Linked DNA regions of Prochlorococcus marinus str. MIT 0918. The protein of the gene in region 1 binds, or shares a complex with, the protein of each later gene. Links are inferred from orthologs where the notes say so. Each region holds a gene or a part of one and is shown in the gene's direction. Other genes may lie near its edges. The genes, in order: mnmE and mnmG.

Region 1 (2,895 bases):
AAGTTAATAACTCAATAATTATTTTTTATTACTAAATAATAGCTATTACCTACATGAATAACTAAGTATTAAAAAATCAAGATTATATAAATAGTTATTTATATAATCTTGATTTAGCTTTAAAAAATTGATATGAAATACAGCCAAATAATAATCCAAATAATAATCCGACAATTGTTGATCCTAATAAGATTCTACTACTAATAATCCAACCTTGGGTCCACAATCTATATTGAGTCAGTTCTCCCAAACTACTTAAATTATTAACTTCACCTAAAAAAAACTTTCCAACTTTATAGTTGAACCAATAAAGAGGAATATATGTAAAAGGATTACTAATCCAAGTTCCTGTTATCGCAAGGAAATGATTTCCTCTAAAGAGACTTGCCAAAAAAATCCCAATCAAAGACTGGAATCCAAACAGTGGGAAGCATCCGCTAAAAACGCCCACCCCTACCCCACGAGCTCGATAGGCTGGAGTACCATGCTCTTCCCAAAACCAACGAACAACATTCCTAACCTTTTTAATTAATCTAAAGAAGACATCAATCATGTTAGAGCCTACAGGTTTTGAAAAAACTAGCCTCCTAGTGATAGTAGACAACGGAAGAAGAATGTAAATTTATGAACTCTGCATTCACTACAGAAGAAACAATCGCAGCAATCGCATCTGCAGTTGCCCCAGGACAGGGAGCAATTGCAATTATCAAAGTCTCGGGGCCATCATCTCAACAAGCCGTCAAAAGCATTGTGACCATCCCAGGAGAACAATTGTGGAAGAGTCATCGAATTTTATACGGACATGTAATAAACAAAAAGACTAAAAAAAAGATAGACGAAGTTTTAATCTTAATAATGGAAGGACCTCGAAGCTTTACTGGTGAAGACGTAGTAGAGATTCATTGTCATGGTGGTCTCATTGTTGTTCAACAAGTCCTTGATCTTTTACTTACACAAACCAATACACGAAGAGCTCTGCCTGGGGAATTTAGCCAGCGTGCAGTCCTAAATGGAAGGCTTAACCTTACTCAAGCCGAAGCAATCAATGACTTAATCAGTGCAAGAAGTGAAAAGGCAGCACAACTTGCCATAGCGGGTATTAATGGGGAAATTACTACTCAAATCAACTCATTAAGAGACAAACTTATTGATCAACTTAGTGAAATTGAAGCAAGAATTGACTTTGAGGATGATCTCCCCAATCTTGACGAACAAACTTTAATCGCAGAAGTAATATCCATAAAGGAAAACCTTTATAAGCTTATTTCTGATGCTAAGCAAGGTTCTTTCATAAATAATGGATTGAAAATTGCGCTTGTAGGAACCCCAAATGTCGGAAAAAGTTCACTGCTAAATCTTCTTAGTAAAAAGAAACGAGCTATAGTTACAGATTTACCAGGTACTACAAGAGATCTTTTGGAAAGTGAAATTGTACTAGAAGGAGTTCCTATCACATTATTAGATACTGCTGGCATTAGAGAAACACAAGATGCAATTGAACAAATCGGGATCTCTCTTAGCCAAAAAGCTTTAGTGGTAGCAGATGTAATTGTATTGATTTTTGATATCAGCCAAGGATGGACTAAAAATGATCAAAAACTTTTAAATGAAATCCCAAAAGGAACGCCAACACTCTTATTGGGCAATAAATCAGATATTCAAATTAAATCGACAATAGTAAAGCCTGATGCAACAATTAGTGCATTAACAGGAGAAGGTGAAAGTGAAATGATTGAAGCTCTATTAAAATTATGTGATGCCAACAAGATCGAAAGTCTTGAGATTGCATTAAACCAAAGACAACTGGACCTAGTTCAATTAGCCGCAAGTGCGTTAGAAAAAATTGAGACTGTAGCAGAGCAAAAACTACCCTGGGATTTTTGGACTATAGATTTACGAGAAGCGGTTTTCAGACTAGGTGAATTAACTGGTGAAGAAATAACCGAAGCAGTGCTTGATCGAATATTTTCAAAATTTTGTATTGGTAAATAAAAGAATCTATATTTAAATATTAAATTAGATTTTTATAGTATTACTTACGAAAACACTCAACTTTTCAAATCGAACACCTCGTCACTCTTACCTTTTCTTTTCTAAAATCTTGAATATACTTCCACCAACAATCAATCATCTTTTAGATATTTGGCTTAATGAAGATGTAGGTCGCGGAGACCTTACTCAGACAGCCATTAGCAATGACATTGTTAATGCACATTGGATAAGTAAACAAGAAGGGGTCTTTTGTGGCGGAGACATAGTTAAAACCCTATATAAACGTCTAGATCAAAATGTCAAAGTGGATTTAAAAAAAAAGGATGGGGAAAATTTTAAAATAGGAGAGAAAATCTTGGAGCTTCAAGGCCCTGTGTCTGTTCTATTGGCAGGTGAGCGTACATCTCTTAATCTTGCAATGCATCTCTCAGGAATAGCTACAAAAACACAAAGTCTCGTTTTCGAGCTGAAAGGGACTGGAGTTCGATTAGCAGACACAAGAAAAACAACTCCTGGACTCCGTCAATTAGAAAAATATGCCGTCAGATGTGGTGGTGGTTTAAATCATAGATTGGGGCTAGATGATGCAGCTATGCTAAAAGAAAATCATATCGCCTGGGGCAAGGGTATTAATCATTCCATTAAATGTCTTCGAGAATCAATTCCATGGACTACAAAAATTATTGTCGAGGCAGAAACAAAATCCCAAGCAAAAGAAGCTGTTATGTCAGGTGCTGATGGAGTACTTCTTGATGAGATGACTCCAGTAGAAATAGTTCATCTTGTTCCGCATTTGAGAAAATTAGCAGCACAAATTTCTAAAGAGATAGTGATAGAAGCCTCAGGGATTGACCCTTTAGAAATTAAAAACTATGCCTCTACAGGTGTTGATATTATTTCAAG
Region 2 (9,698 bases), 270 kb from region 1 along the record:
TGGAAGGGTCTACACCCGACAATAGAGTTCAAGAACTTTCAAGAATCACAAGAGGCTTAAAAGCAATGGCGAGGGAATTGAAAGTGCCCGTAATAGCACTTTCTCAACTAAGTCGAGGAGTCGAATCTCGAACAAATAAAAGACCCATGCTTAGTGATCTAAGAGAATCAGGATCAATTGAACAAGATGCTGACCTAGTACTAATGATTTATAGAGATGAGTATTACAATCCTGAAACTCCAGATAGAGGTGTCACTGAGTTAATTGTTACAAAGCATAGAAATGGCCCAATAGGAACAGTCAAATTACTTTTTGAACCACAATTTACAAGGTTTAGAAACCTTGCTAATTAGAGAAAGGTTCATACTCACGCATGCATTATTAGTTTATGAGCTATTCATCCAACACTAAAGAAGCCTTTGATGTAATAGTTGTTGGGGGAGGTCATGCAGGTTGTGAAGCTGCTATAACGACTGCAAAGCTAGGGTTCTCAACCGCGTTATTCACTTTAAATCTTGATCGCATTGGATGGCAACCATGTAATCCTGCCGTGGGGGGGCCAGCTAAAAGCCAACTCGTTCATGAAGTAGATGCATTAGGAGGAGTGATTGGCCGTTTAGCAGATTCAACAGCCATACAAAAACGAATCTTAAATGCCAGTAGAGGTCCAGCAGTTTGGGCACTAAGAGCTCAAACTGATAAAAGAGCATATTCTCGTGAAATGCTTAATCTCCTTCAACAAACATCTAATTTGACTCTTCGAGAAGCAATGGTTACAGATTTAGAGGTAAAGAAGCTGGCACCTAATACGCAAAAAGACGCGCAATCTGAATCTACTATTGGCCAAATAACAGGGATCAAAACGTACTTTGGAAGTAGCTATAAAGCAAGAGTAGTAATTCTCACTACTGGAACATTTTTAAGAGGAAAGATTTGGATAGGAAATCAATCAATGGAAGCTGGTCGAGCAGGTGAACAACCTGCAACAGGTTTAACTGATGCACTGCAAAAGCTTGGTTTTGAAACTAGTCGGCTCAAGACAGGAACTCCTGCAAGAGTAGATCGCAGAAGTATTGCACTCAACTCCCTTGAAGAACAAATAAGTGATGCTGCAAATCGATTTTTTTCTTTCGACCCATCTACATGGAAAAGCAAAGCTCAAATGAGTTGCTATATCACTCGAACAACAACAAAAACCCATCAACTTATAAAAGACAATCTTCATTTAACTCCTATTTATGGAGGGTTTATCAACAGCAAGGGTCCTCGTTATTGCCCATCAATAGAAGATAAAATTGTTCGGTTTGCAGATAAGGAATCTCATCAAATCTTTCTAGAGCCAGAGGGAAGAGATACGCCGGAGATATATATACAAGGATTTTCGACCGGGCTACCAGAAAATATACAGCTAGAGCTTTTAAGAACACTACCTGGTCTCGAAAACTGTATCATGCTTCGTCCAGCTTATTCAGTGGAGTATGACTATTTACCGGCTACACAACTTTTACCATCTCTAGAAACAAAAAGAATTAAAGGATTATTTAGCGCTGGACAACTTAATGGAACAACTGGTTATGAAGAAGCTGCAGCTCAAGGCATAGTAGCTGGGATCAATGCGGGACGATATATAGAACAAAAACATCCGATCCATTTCTCTAGAGAAGAAAGTTATATAGGAACCATGGTTGATGATCTTGTGACTAAAGATCTTCGCGAACCATATAGAGTTCTAACTAGCAGAAGCGAGTATCGATTAATGCTTCGAGGAGATAATGCGGATCGAAGACTTACACCACTGGGTTATCAACTTGGATTAATTGATGAAAAAAGATGGAAAATATTTAAAGCAAAACAAGAAGCTTTGGCTAAAGAAAAACTTCGATTAGAAACTGATAGGATTAAAGAAACTAATACAATCGCATTGATCTTAGCCGAAGAAAGTGGTGCTCCAATTAAAGGATCTATAACTTTAGCCAATCTACTTCGACGACCAGGAATGCATATGTCTAATCTCATTAGACATAATCTAGTAAATAGTCAATTAGAGCTAAGTGTACAAGAAGGAGTGGAAATAGATATTAAATATAGCGGGTATTTAGAGCGCCAGGCTGCCCAAATAGATCAAATTAAAAAACAAAACAAAAGAACATTATCTCAAGAGTTAAATTATACAAATATCAAAACACTATCCCAAGAAGCAAGAGAAAAATTAAACGCTAATAGACCCAAAACATTAGGTGAAGCAGCTAAAATTCCTGGTGTAAGCAAGGCAGATCTCACCGCATTACTCGTATGGTTAAAAATACACAATCGAAAAAGCATAAATAAAGTAATTAATAAAAAACACATCAATAACTCAGCGACGAAAGTTTCTTTCCAAAACAGGAGTTAATTTCTGAGCACCAATCTTTATCCATCGCCTCAAGCAATTTGGGAAGCCAAAACAGCATCCGTATTATCTGGCAACCTTTCAATACAACTATCTGGAGCATGGCAATTAATGCTATTAGGGGATGGCAGTCCTACTCGCCATCTGACGCTACTCACAGGGCATGAAGTTCAAATAGAATTAATTGGAATGGAAGCAGAATGGTTAACAAATAAGTCAATACCTAAGGAAGTGAATGAGCTTTTCCCTCCTCTTTTAAAGAGACAAGTTTGGCTCCAATGTGGAGATCAAACTCTTGCATGGGCAGAAAGCTGGTGGAATAAACAAGAAGCAGAACATCATCTAAAAAACAAAGACCAGCCAATTTGGCAAAGCCTTACCCAAGGACGATCTGAATTATTTCGTGAAGTTGATGGACTAGCTTTAGTTAAAGCTAAATGGTTAGAAAATAGATTTAAAAAAACAGGTCCTTTTTGGAGTAGACACTATAGATTTTTTCGCCATCAACAAGAATTAACAGTAATACGAGAGGTGTTTAATCCTATATTAGAAAACTGGTTGGGAGACTCTATGCGCAATCAACTTTGCCCATAAATAAATTAAAGAGATTTATTTTCTTCTACTAGATCTGGGTAAAGGACGCCTAGGAAGAGTTGTTTCTTGAGAAGTATTACTGGAATCGGAATCTTGATAATCAGAAAATTTTCGCTCAGAGGAGGTCTCACGTTCCCATCTTTCAATGCGAAACGTAGAATCATCAGGCCATGGCTGTTCTAAAGATGTATCCACATCTTCGGATGATGGTGAAAGTGCTTTAGGCACTCTCAATGATATTGCAGTTAAAGGCTTTTTTTTAATAGGAATGTTTTCCTCTCTTTCTAATTCTAAGTCTATAGGTTCATACCAATTATCTTCTTCTTCAAAAAACCAATCAATTTTTTTTCCTACCCAGCGACTCATACCACTAACACCGGAACGGTTTTCTTTTTTTCTTTGTCCAGGTCTATTTCCAGCAACACCATCAACTAACTGTCTACCTGTTTCCATCCATTTATCCATACGACGCTCTAAAGATTCTCGAGAGCCCTGACGTCTGGAATTAGAGTAAAAACTTCTATTCATAAAATAAATTTATCGAATTTTCCAAAAAAAATCATTCTGGAAAAGACGTAAAGGAATCGTTAGACCAAGAATTAAAAACCCAGCCAAGTTCTTAATCAATTTTCTAAGTTTAAAGGCTGAAAAACAAGTACACAGCTTGGATTCCATCTCCCTCCATACAAAGTATCACAACAATGCTTACAAGCTATTCCTTTAGTCCTTCTTTTGTAAGTTGAACTCAAACCACAAGAAGGACATATGCCCAACCATTTTGGCAATTTAATAGGCATCGGGAATTGATGCCTGACACTTATCTGAAAATCATTCTGAGCAGCATTAATTGCTTTCATTCGTGCTTGAAAATTCCGTCCATGTCCTTCAGAAACTTTTAAAACAAGATCTACCCAAGCATGGATCATCTCGTGGCAAAGAGTGCTTTCCACAGCGCTTTGAGGAAGATTTTCTAATACAGGGCTAGACAAGACAATTTCACAGACTCTTTGTCCTTTCGCTTGACGTCCATGACGATAAAACCCAGCTGTATTACGTAATCTGCCATCACTCCACCTAATTGAAACAAGTGGTTTCAAATCTTTAACCAGCAAGCCATCAAAATATTGACGGTTCAAACGATGAAATATAGGCAGAAGAGGAATGAGTGGCATTAATTCTTATAAGGCAAATCTTTAACCAAGCCATAACATTCTGTCTAAAAATTAGTGACTGTGAAATACTCTTATCTCTAAAGTTAGTAAAACTAATCTTCTAATTAAACACTTTTCACAATGGATGCGGCACTAGTTAAAGCAATCGGCATCAAAACTCTTCTCTATGGAGGGGGGGCATTGCTTCTCTTCTGGACCTTCAATGCCATCAAGCTTGTTATAGGAGCAAGAGGAATCAATCCTTTAGTAAAACAATTCTTCAATCAAATCGCTTCGGGGCGTATTGATGCTGCATACAGGCTTACAACCAAAACATATAAACAACACGTAAATCGTCAAGATTTCCTTAAATTTTTAGGAGGCCTGCAATTAAACAAATACAGAAACTTAAAATCAGGGCGACCAAGAATTGAAGACAATCAAGTCATACTGACTTTAAATCTCAGATCCGAAGATAAAAGTTCTCAATTACCCTTGGAATTTACATTCATTAAAGTAGACAAAGATTGGCGAATCAATCGAATTGCAAAATCAACTAGCTAACCATAAGTTGCTTTAAGTATCAGTGAAAAAACCTTCAGGGAATTTTTCAAGAAGAGTTTTAGAGCTTCGCAAGGTCTTAAATAAAGCTAATCATGCTTATTACGTTCTTGATGCTCCCTTAATGGAAGATGCTGTCTTTGATCGTCTATATCGAGAATTATTGGAAATAGAAAAACACGACCCGTCTCTCATAACACAAGACAGTCCATCTCAGCGTTTAGGAGGGAAGCCATCAAAAGGTTTCCAAAGTGTTAAACATAGAATTCCCTTACAAAGTCTAGAGAATGCCTTTAACTTAGATGAGCTAGAGAATTGGTATTTAAAAATTAAAAAATCACTTGAACAAGAAGTCAAGATGATATGCGAACTCAAAATCGACGGAAATGCTCTTGCTCTAAGTTATTCAAATGGTTTTCTAGAAAGAGCAACTACTAGAGGAGATGGTTTTGAAGGAGAAGACATCACATCTAATGTGAAAACAATTGGCTCGATACCATTATCTTTACAACTAAAAAACCCACCACCCTGGCTTGAAGTAAGAGGGGAAGCCTTAATGCCCAATGAAATTTTTGAAAAAATAAATCAATTACGTCAAAAAGAAGAAAAACAAGTCTTTGCAAACCCTAGAAATGCATGCTCAGGCACTCTTAGACAATTAGATCCTCAAATAGTGGCATCAAGAAAACTAGATTTTTTTGCCTATACAATCCATCTTCCTAATGAATGGGAACCAACAGACGAAGACTATCCAAAACCCAAAGGACAAAAAGAAGGATTGCAATGGCTAAAAAAAGCAGGGTTTAAAGTTAATCCCAATACAAAAACAAGCCCAGACCTCGAAGAAGTAAAAGATTTTTGTAACCTATGGGAAATTCGTCGTCAAACCCTTCCATATACAACTGATGGAATAGTCATAAAACTCGAGAGTTTTGAACAACAAAAAACTTTAGGTGTGACCAATAAAGCACCTAGATGGGCAATTGCATTGAAATTCCCAGCAGAAGAGTCACCAACTCAATTAACAAAATTAACTTTTCAAATAGGTAGAACTGGAGCAGTAACGCCTGTAGCCAAATTTAAACCAATCACTCTTGCAGGAACACTTGTAAGTAGAGCAACATTACATAATGCAAATAGACTTGCAGAACTTGATTTGCATTCTGGAGATACTATTGTCGTCCGAAAGGCGGGAGAAATAATTCCTGAAGTCGTTCGTGTCATAAAAGAGCTCAGACCCCAGAAAGCATCGAAATTATTTCTTCCAACAATTTGTCCAGAATGCAATCAAAAACTTTTGCAAGCTCAAACACAAGCAGCAACTAAATGTACAAATAATTCTTGTCCAGCAATCCTACGTGGTGGTTTACGTCATTGGGTAAGCAAAAACGGAATGAATATAGAAGGGTTGGGAACAAAACTGATAGAACAACTAGTGGAGAAGAAACTTGTTTCATCAATTGCAGGTATATATAACCTAGATAAACAATCAATTACAAAGCTCGAGCGCATGGGGGAAAAATCAGCTGAAAAACTTTTATATGCAATTGAAGAATCGAAAAAAAAACCATGGCATAAGCAACTATTTGCTCTAGGTATCCTCCACATTGGAGAAGCTAATGCAAAAGCAATTGCTAACGTTTTTCCAAATGTCTCAGAACTTGAAAAAGAGATAATTAATGCACCTGAAAGTATTTCTAATATCTATGGCATAGGAAATGAAATTGTAGAGTCATTAAAACAATGGTTTACTTCTCCTAATAATCAAGAATTAATTAAATTATTACAAGAAGCAGGAATTACACTTGCAAATACTTATAAAGAAAAATTAACTATCAAAAACCAAGAAGTTGCTGGAAAAATAATAACAATAACTGGAACATTTAATGTTCTCAATCGTAACGAAATAAAAGGGATTCTAGAAAATTTAGGTGGAAAGGTTACTTCTTCTATTAGCTCTAAAACAAGTTTTTTAATTGCAGGGGAAAAACCTGGAAGCAAATTAAGAAAAGCTAAAGAACTAAACATAAAGATTATTGGGGAAACAGAATTAATCAATATATTAAATCAAGTAGCCAATGACTAAACCATTCATTTACACTTTAATTAAAACAGATTGTGGTAGAGCTAAATACCAAGAAATTGCTTCTAGAAAGACTTTTAATTCAAAATTGAGATTATTATGGTTTATTGTAATTGCTACAATTAAAGATTTAACTTTAAAAAATCAAAAAGAAGAAAACTAACTACTTGATTGACTAGAATTACGAACACTCCTTAACACAAGAAATAAAGCCAAAGCAGTAGAAAAAGTACCTATCAATGTTAAAAAATTGAATTGAGAACTATTAGAAATTATTGAATCAAATTTCGAAATCTCTCCTGCTAAAGATCCCAAAGAACAATAGAGTAATGTGCCTGGGAAAATAGCAACCAACCCTATTGTAAAATCCTTAAAACTAACTTTAGTCAAAGCATATCCAAGGTTTAAAAGACCAAAAGGAAAAGCTGGAGAAAGACGAGTTAATATAATAAGTTTTAATCCTTCACTAGTAATGGATTGCACGATTAGTTGCAATTTAGGAAAGGAATCTAGCCTTTTGTTTATCCAATGTCTTAGAAAAGTTCTAACTAAAACAAAGGTAGTAATTGCTCCTAAAAATGCACCAATAAAGACAAATATACTACCAAGTAATGAACCATACACCAATCCTGCAAACATAGAAAGCCAAGAGCCTGGCAACAAAATATTTACCCAAATTGCATAGAAAAGAATAAAAACAATAATGCCTAAAGGAGTAGACAAAAATTGAATTTGATACTCAAAAAAATCTTTTAGATATAACATATAAAGACTATGAGATTCATTCTAAACCTAATAATCTTTGGCGAACTAATTCGGCTTGGGAATTCGCATCAGATAATTTAGCCTTGCATTCTAAAACAATTTCTTCAGGAGCCTTCTGAATAAAATTAGAATTATTTAAACGGCTTGAAAGAGTAGAGATTTCTTTTTCTGCCTTAAACAAATCTTTCTTTAAACGATTCTTCAAAGCTGATAAATCTACTAACCCTTCAATTGGCAAAATAACTTCTAATTGACCAGAAACTCCAGCTAGCGACTTTGAAGTTGATTGTCCAGACAATTGATCAGGACCAAAAACCTTAACTTCATTTGCTTTGGTCAATATTTGAATATCAGGAATTGCTTTGTTTAACAAATCTGAAAGATATTTATTTTTAGTAACAAAATGTACTGGGGCTTGTTGTGAAGGCTTAAAACCTGCTTCTGCTCTTAAATTCCGAACCACTCTAATCGAAGCAAATAACTCATTAAATGAAGACTCTAACTCCTCATCTATGAAACCTGGATTAAATGCTGGCCAAGACTCTAATGCAAGTAATCTATTCTCTGAAAAACCAGTAACACCATGCCATAACTCCTCAGTTAAGTGAGGCATTAAAGGATGGATCATAATTAATAGATCCCTTAAAACCTTAAACATCACTGTCTGAGCTCTTTTTTGATCAATCAAATCATTTCCAGATAAAGAGGATGAAACATTAAGGCGAGGCTTGATTAATTCCAGATACCAATCACAAAAGTCATTCCAAGCAAATTCATATAAACCTTTTGCAGCTTCCCCAAGAGCATAAGTTTCATATCTTTTAGCTGTATCATCAATCATCTTAGAAAGCCTAGACAAAATCCATTGATCAGATAATTGCAACTTTGAATAATCTATTTCCTCAAATGTCTCTTGAAAAGTAGTGCCACGAAGGTTTATCAAGGCAAATCTTGTAGCATTCCATAACTTATTAGCAAAATTTCTTGCTGCTTCTACCGTTACAGAAGTATCTGATTCTCGATCATAATCAAGGCGAATATCTTGTCCTGCTCCAACAACCTCCTTAACCAAGGCAAAGCGAAGTGCATCGGTTCCATAACGATCAATTAATAAAATTGGATCAATCCCATTCCCTGCACTTTTACTCATCTTGCGGTTATGTTCATCTCTAACTAAACCGTGAATATAAACATCTGAGAAAGGGATCTGTTCTGTAAAAGCACCTGCCATCATTGTCATTCGTGCAACCCAGAAAAAAATAATGTCAAACCCTGTGACCAGAGTATTCGTTGGATACCAACGAGAGAAATCTGCATGGCTTTCATCAGGCCACCCTAAAGTTGAAAAAGGCCATAAACCACTAGAAAACCAAGTATCAAGAACATCATCTTCCTGCTTAATTAGAACGTCTCCTCCATATAGACGTTGAGCTTCCAATAAAGCATTCTTCTCTGAAATAGCAACTATATAAGGAGTTTCATCAGTGAGCTGATTATTTGTTTCACTAATTACAAACCAAGCTGGGATACGATGCCCCCACCACAATTGTCTACTAACACACCAGTCTCTTAAATCTATTAACCAATCTTGATAAACTTTCTCCCATCTAGCAGGAAAAAAAGAAGGTTGTCCCTTACTTAAATAAGACTGACAGCGTTGAGCCATAGAATCCATACGAACAAACCACTGAGTAGAAAGCAAAGGTTCAACAGGGACTTTTCCTCTCTCAGAAAATGGAACACTATGGCGATATGGTTCAACCTTCGCTAACAAGCCTTGGTCGTGAAATGCCGCAACAACAGCATTGCGAGCATCAAAACGATTTAAGCCAGCAAAACAACCAGCCTCAGAATTCATTGTGCCATCCTTATTCATGACCGTAATCTGAGGCAAATTATGTCTCTGACCAATTGCAAAGTCGTTAGGATCATGAGCAGGAGTTACCTTCACGCAGCCGGTTCCAAAATCTTTATCAACATGATCATCAGCTATCACAGGTATCTCACGCCCTACTAATGGCAAAAGCAATGTTTGCCCAATCAAATCTGAATAACGTTGATCTCCAGGGTTAACTGCGACAGCAACATCACCCATCATCGTCTCAGGTCGTGTTGTAGCAACTTCGAGATATTTAATTCCTGTCTTGGAAGAAGC

The links.
Region 2: the proteins of mnmE (region 1) and mnmG are in contact, whole or in part, in a solved structure (PDB 9HIP), measured with the Escherichia coli proteins. The link is inferred for Prochlorococcus marinus str. MIT 0918 from one-to-one orthologs.

Annotation. Positions count from the first base shown.
Region 1 is NZ_CP114780.1:1,461,369-1,464,263, reverse strand. The notes cover bases 1-2,808. They hold mnmE (tRNA uridine-5-carboxymethylaminomethyl(34) synthesis GTPase MnmE), read left to right. Parts: upstream 1-624; coding sequence 625-1,992; downstream 1,993-2,808. Other genes in these bases: nadC (carboxylating nicotinate-nucleotide diphosphorylase), read left to right, coding at 2,102-2,808; O5636_RS07920 (DUF2062 domain-containing protein), read right to left, coding at 95-553; O5636_RS07925 (RelA/SpoT family protein), read left to right, coding at 1-7. Outside these bases: more of nadC, read left to right, coding at 2,809-2,895. UniProt on the Escherichia coli protein: Exhibits a very high intrinsic GTPase hydrolysis rate. Involved in the addition of a carboxymethylaminomethyl (cmnm) group at the wobble position (U34) of certain tRNAs, forming tRNA-cmnm(5)s(2)U34.
Region 2 is NZ_CP114780.1:1,190,846-1,200,543, forward strand. The notes cover bases 1-2,890. They hold mnmG (tRNA uridine-5-carboxymethylaminomethyl(34) synthesis enzyme MnmG), read left to right. Parts: upstream 1-388; coding sequence 389-2,392; downstream 2,393-2,890. Other genes in these bases: dnaB (replicative DNA helicase), read left to right, coding at 1-353; O5636_RS06560 (chorismate lyase), read left to right, coding at 2,429-2,890. Also shown: more of O5636_RS06560, read left to right, coding at 2,891-2,983; O5636_RS06565 (RNA helicase), read right to left, coding at 2,999-3,511; O5636_RS06570 (SprT family zinc-dependent metalloprotease), read right to left, coding at 3,607-4,155; O5636_RS06575 (hypothetical protein), read left to right, coding at 4,276-4,698; NAD-dependent DNA ligase LigA, read left to right, coding at 4,721-6,781; O5636_RS06585 (hypothetical protein), read left to right, coding at 6,774-6,941; O5636_RS06590 (TVP38/TMEM64 family protein), read right to left, coding at 6,938-7,501; O5636_RS06595 (valine--tRNA ligase), read right to left, coding at 7,560-9,698. UniProt on the Escherichia coli protein: NAD-binding protein involved in the addition of a carboxymethylaminomethyl (cmnm) group at the wobble position (U34) of certain tRNAs, forming tRNA-cmnm(5)s(2)U34.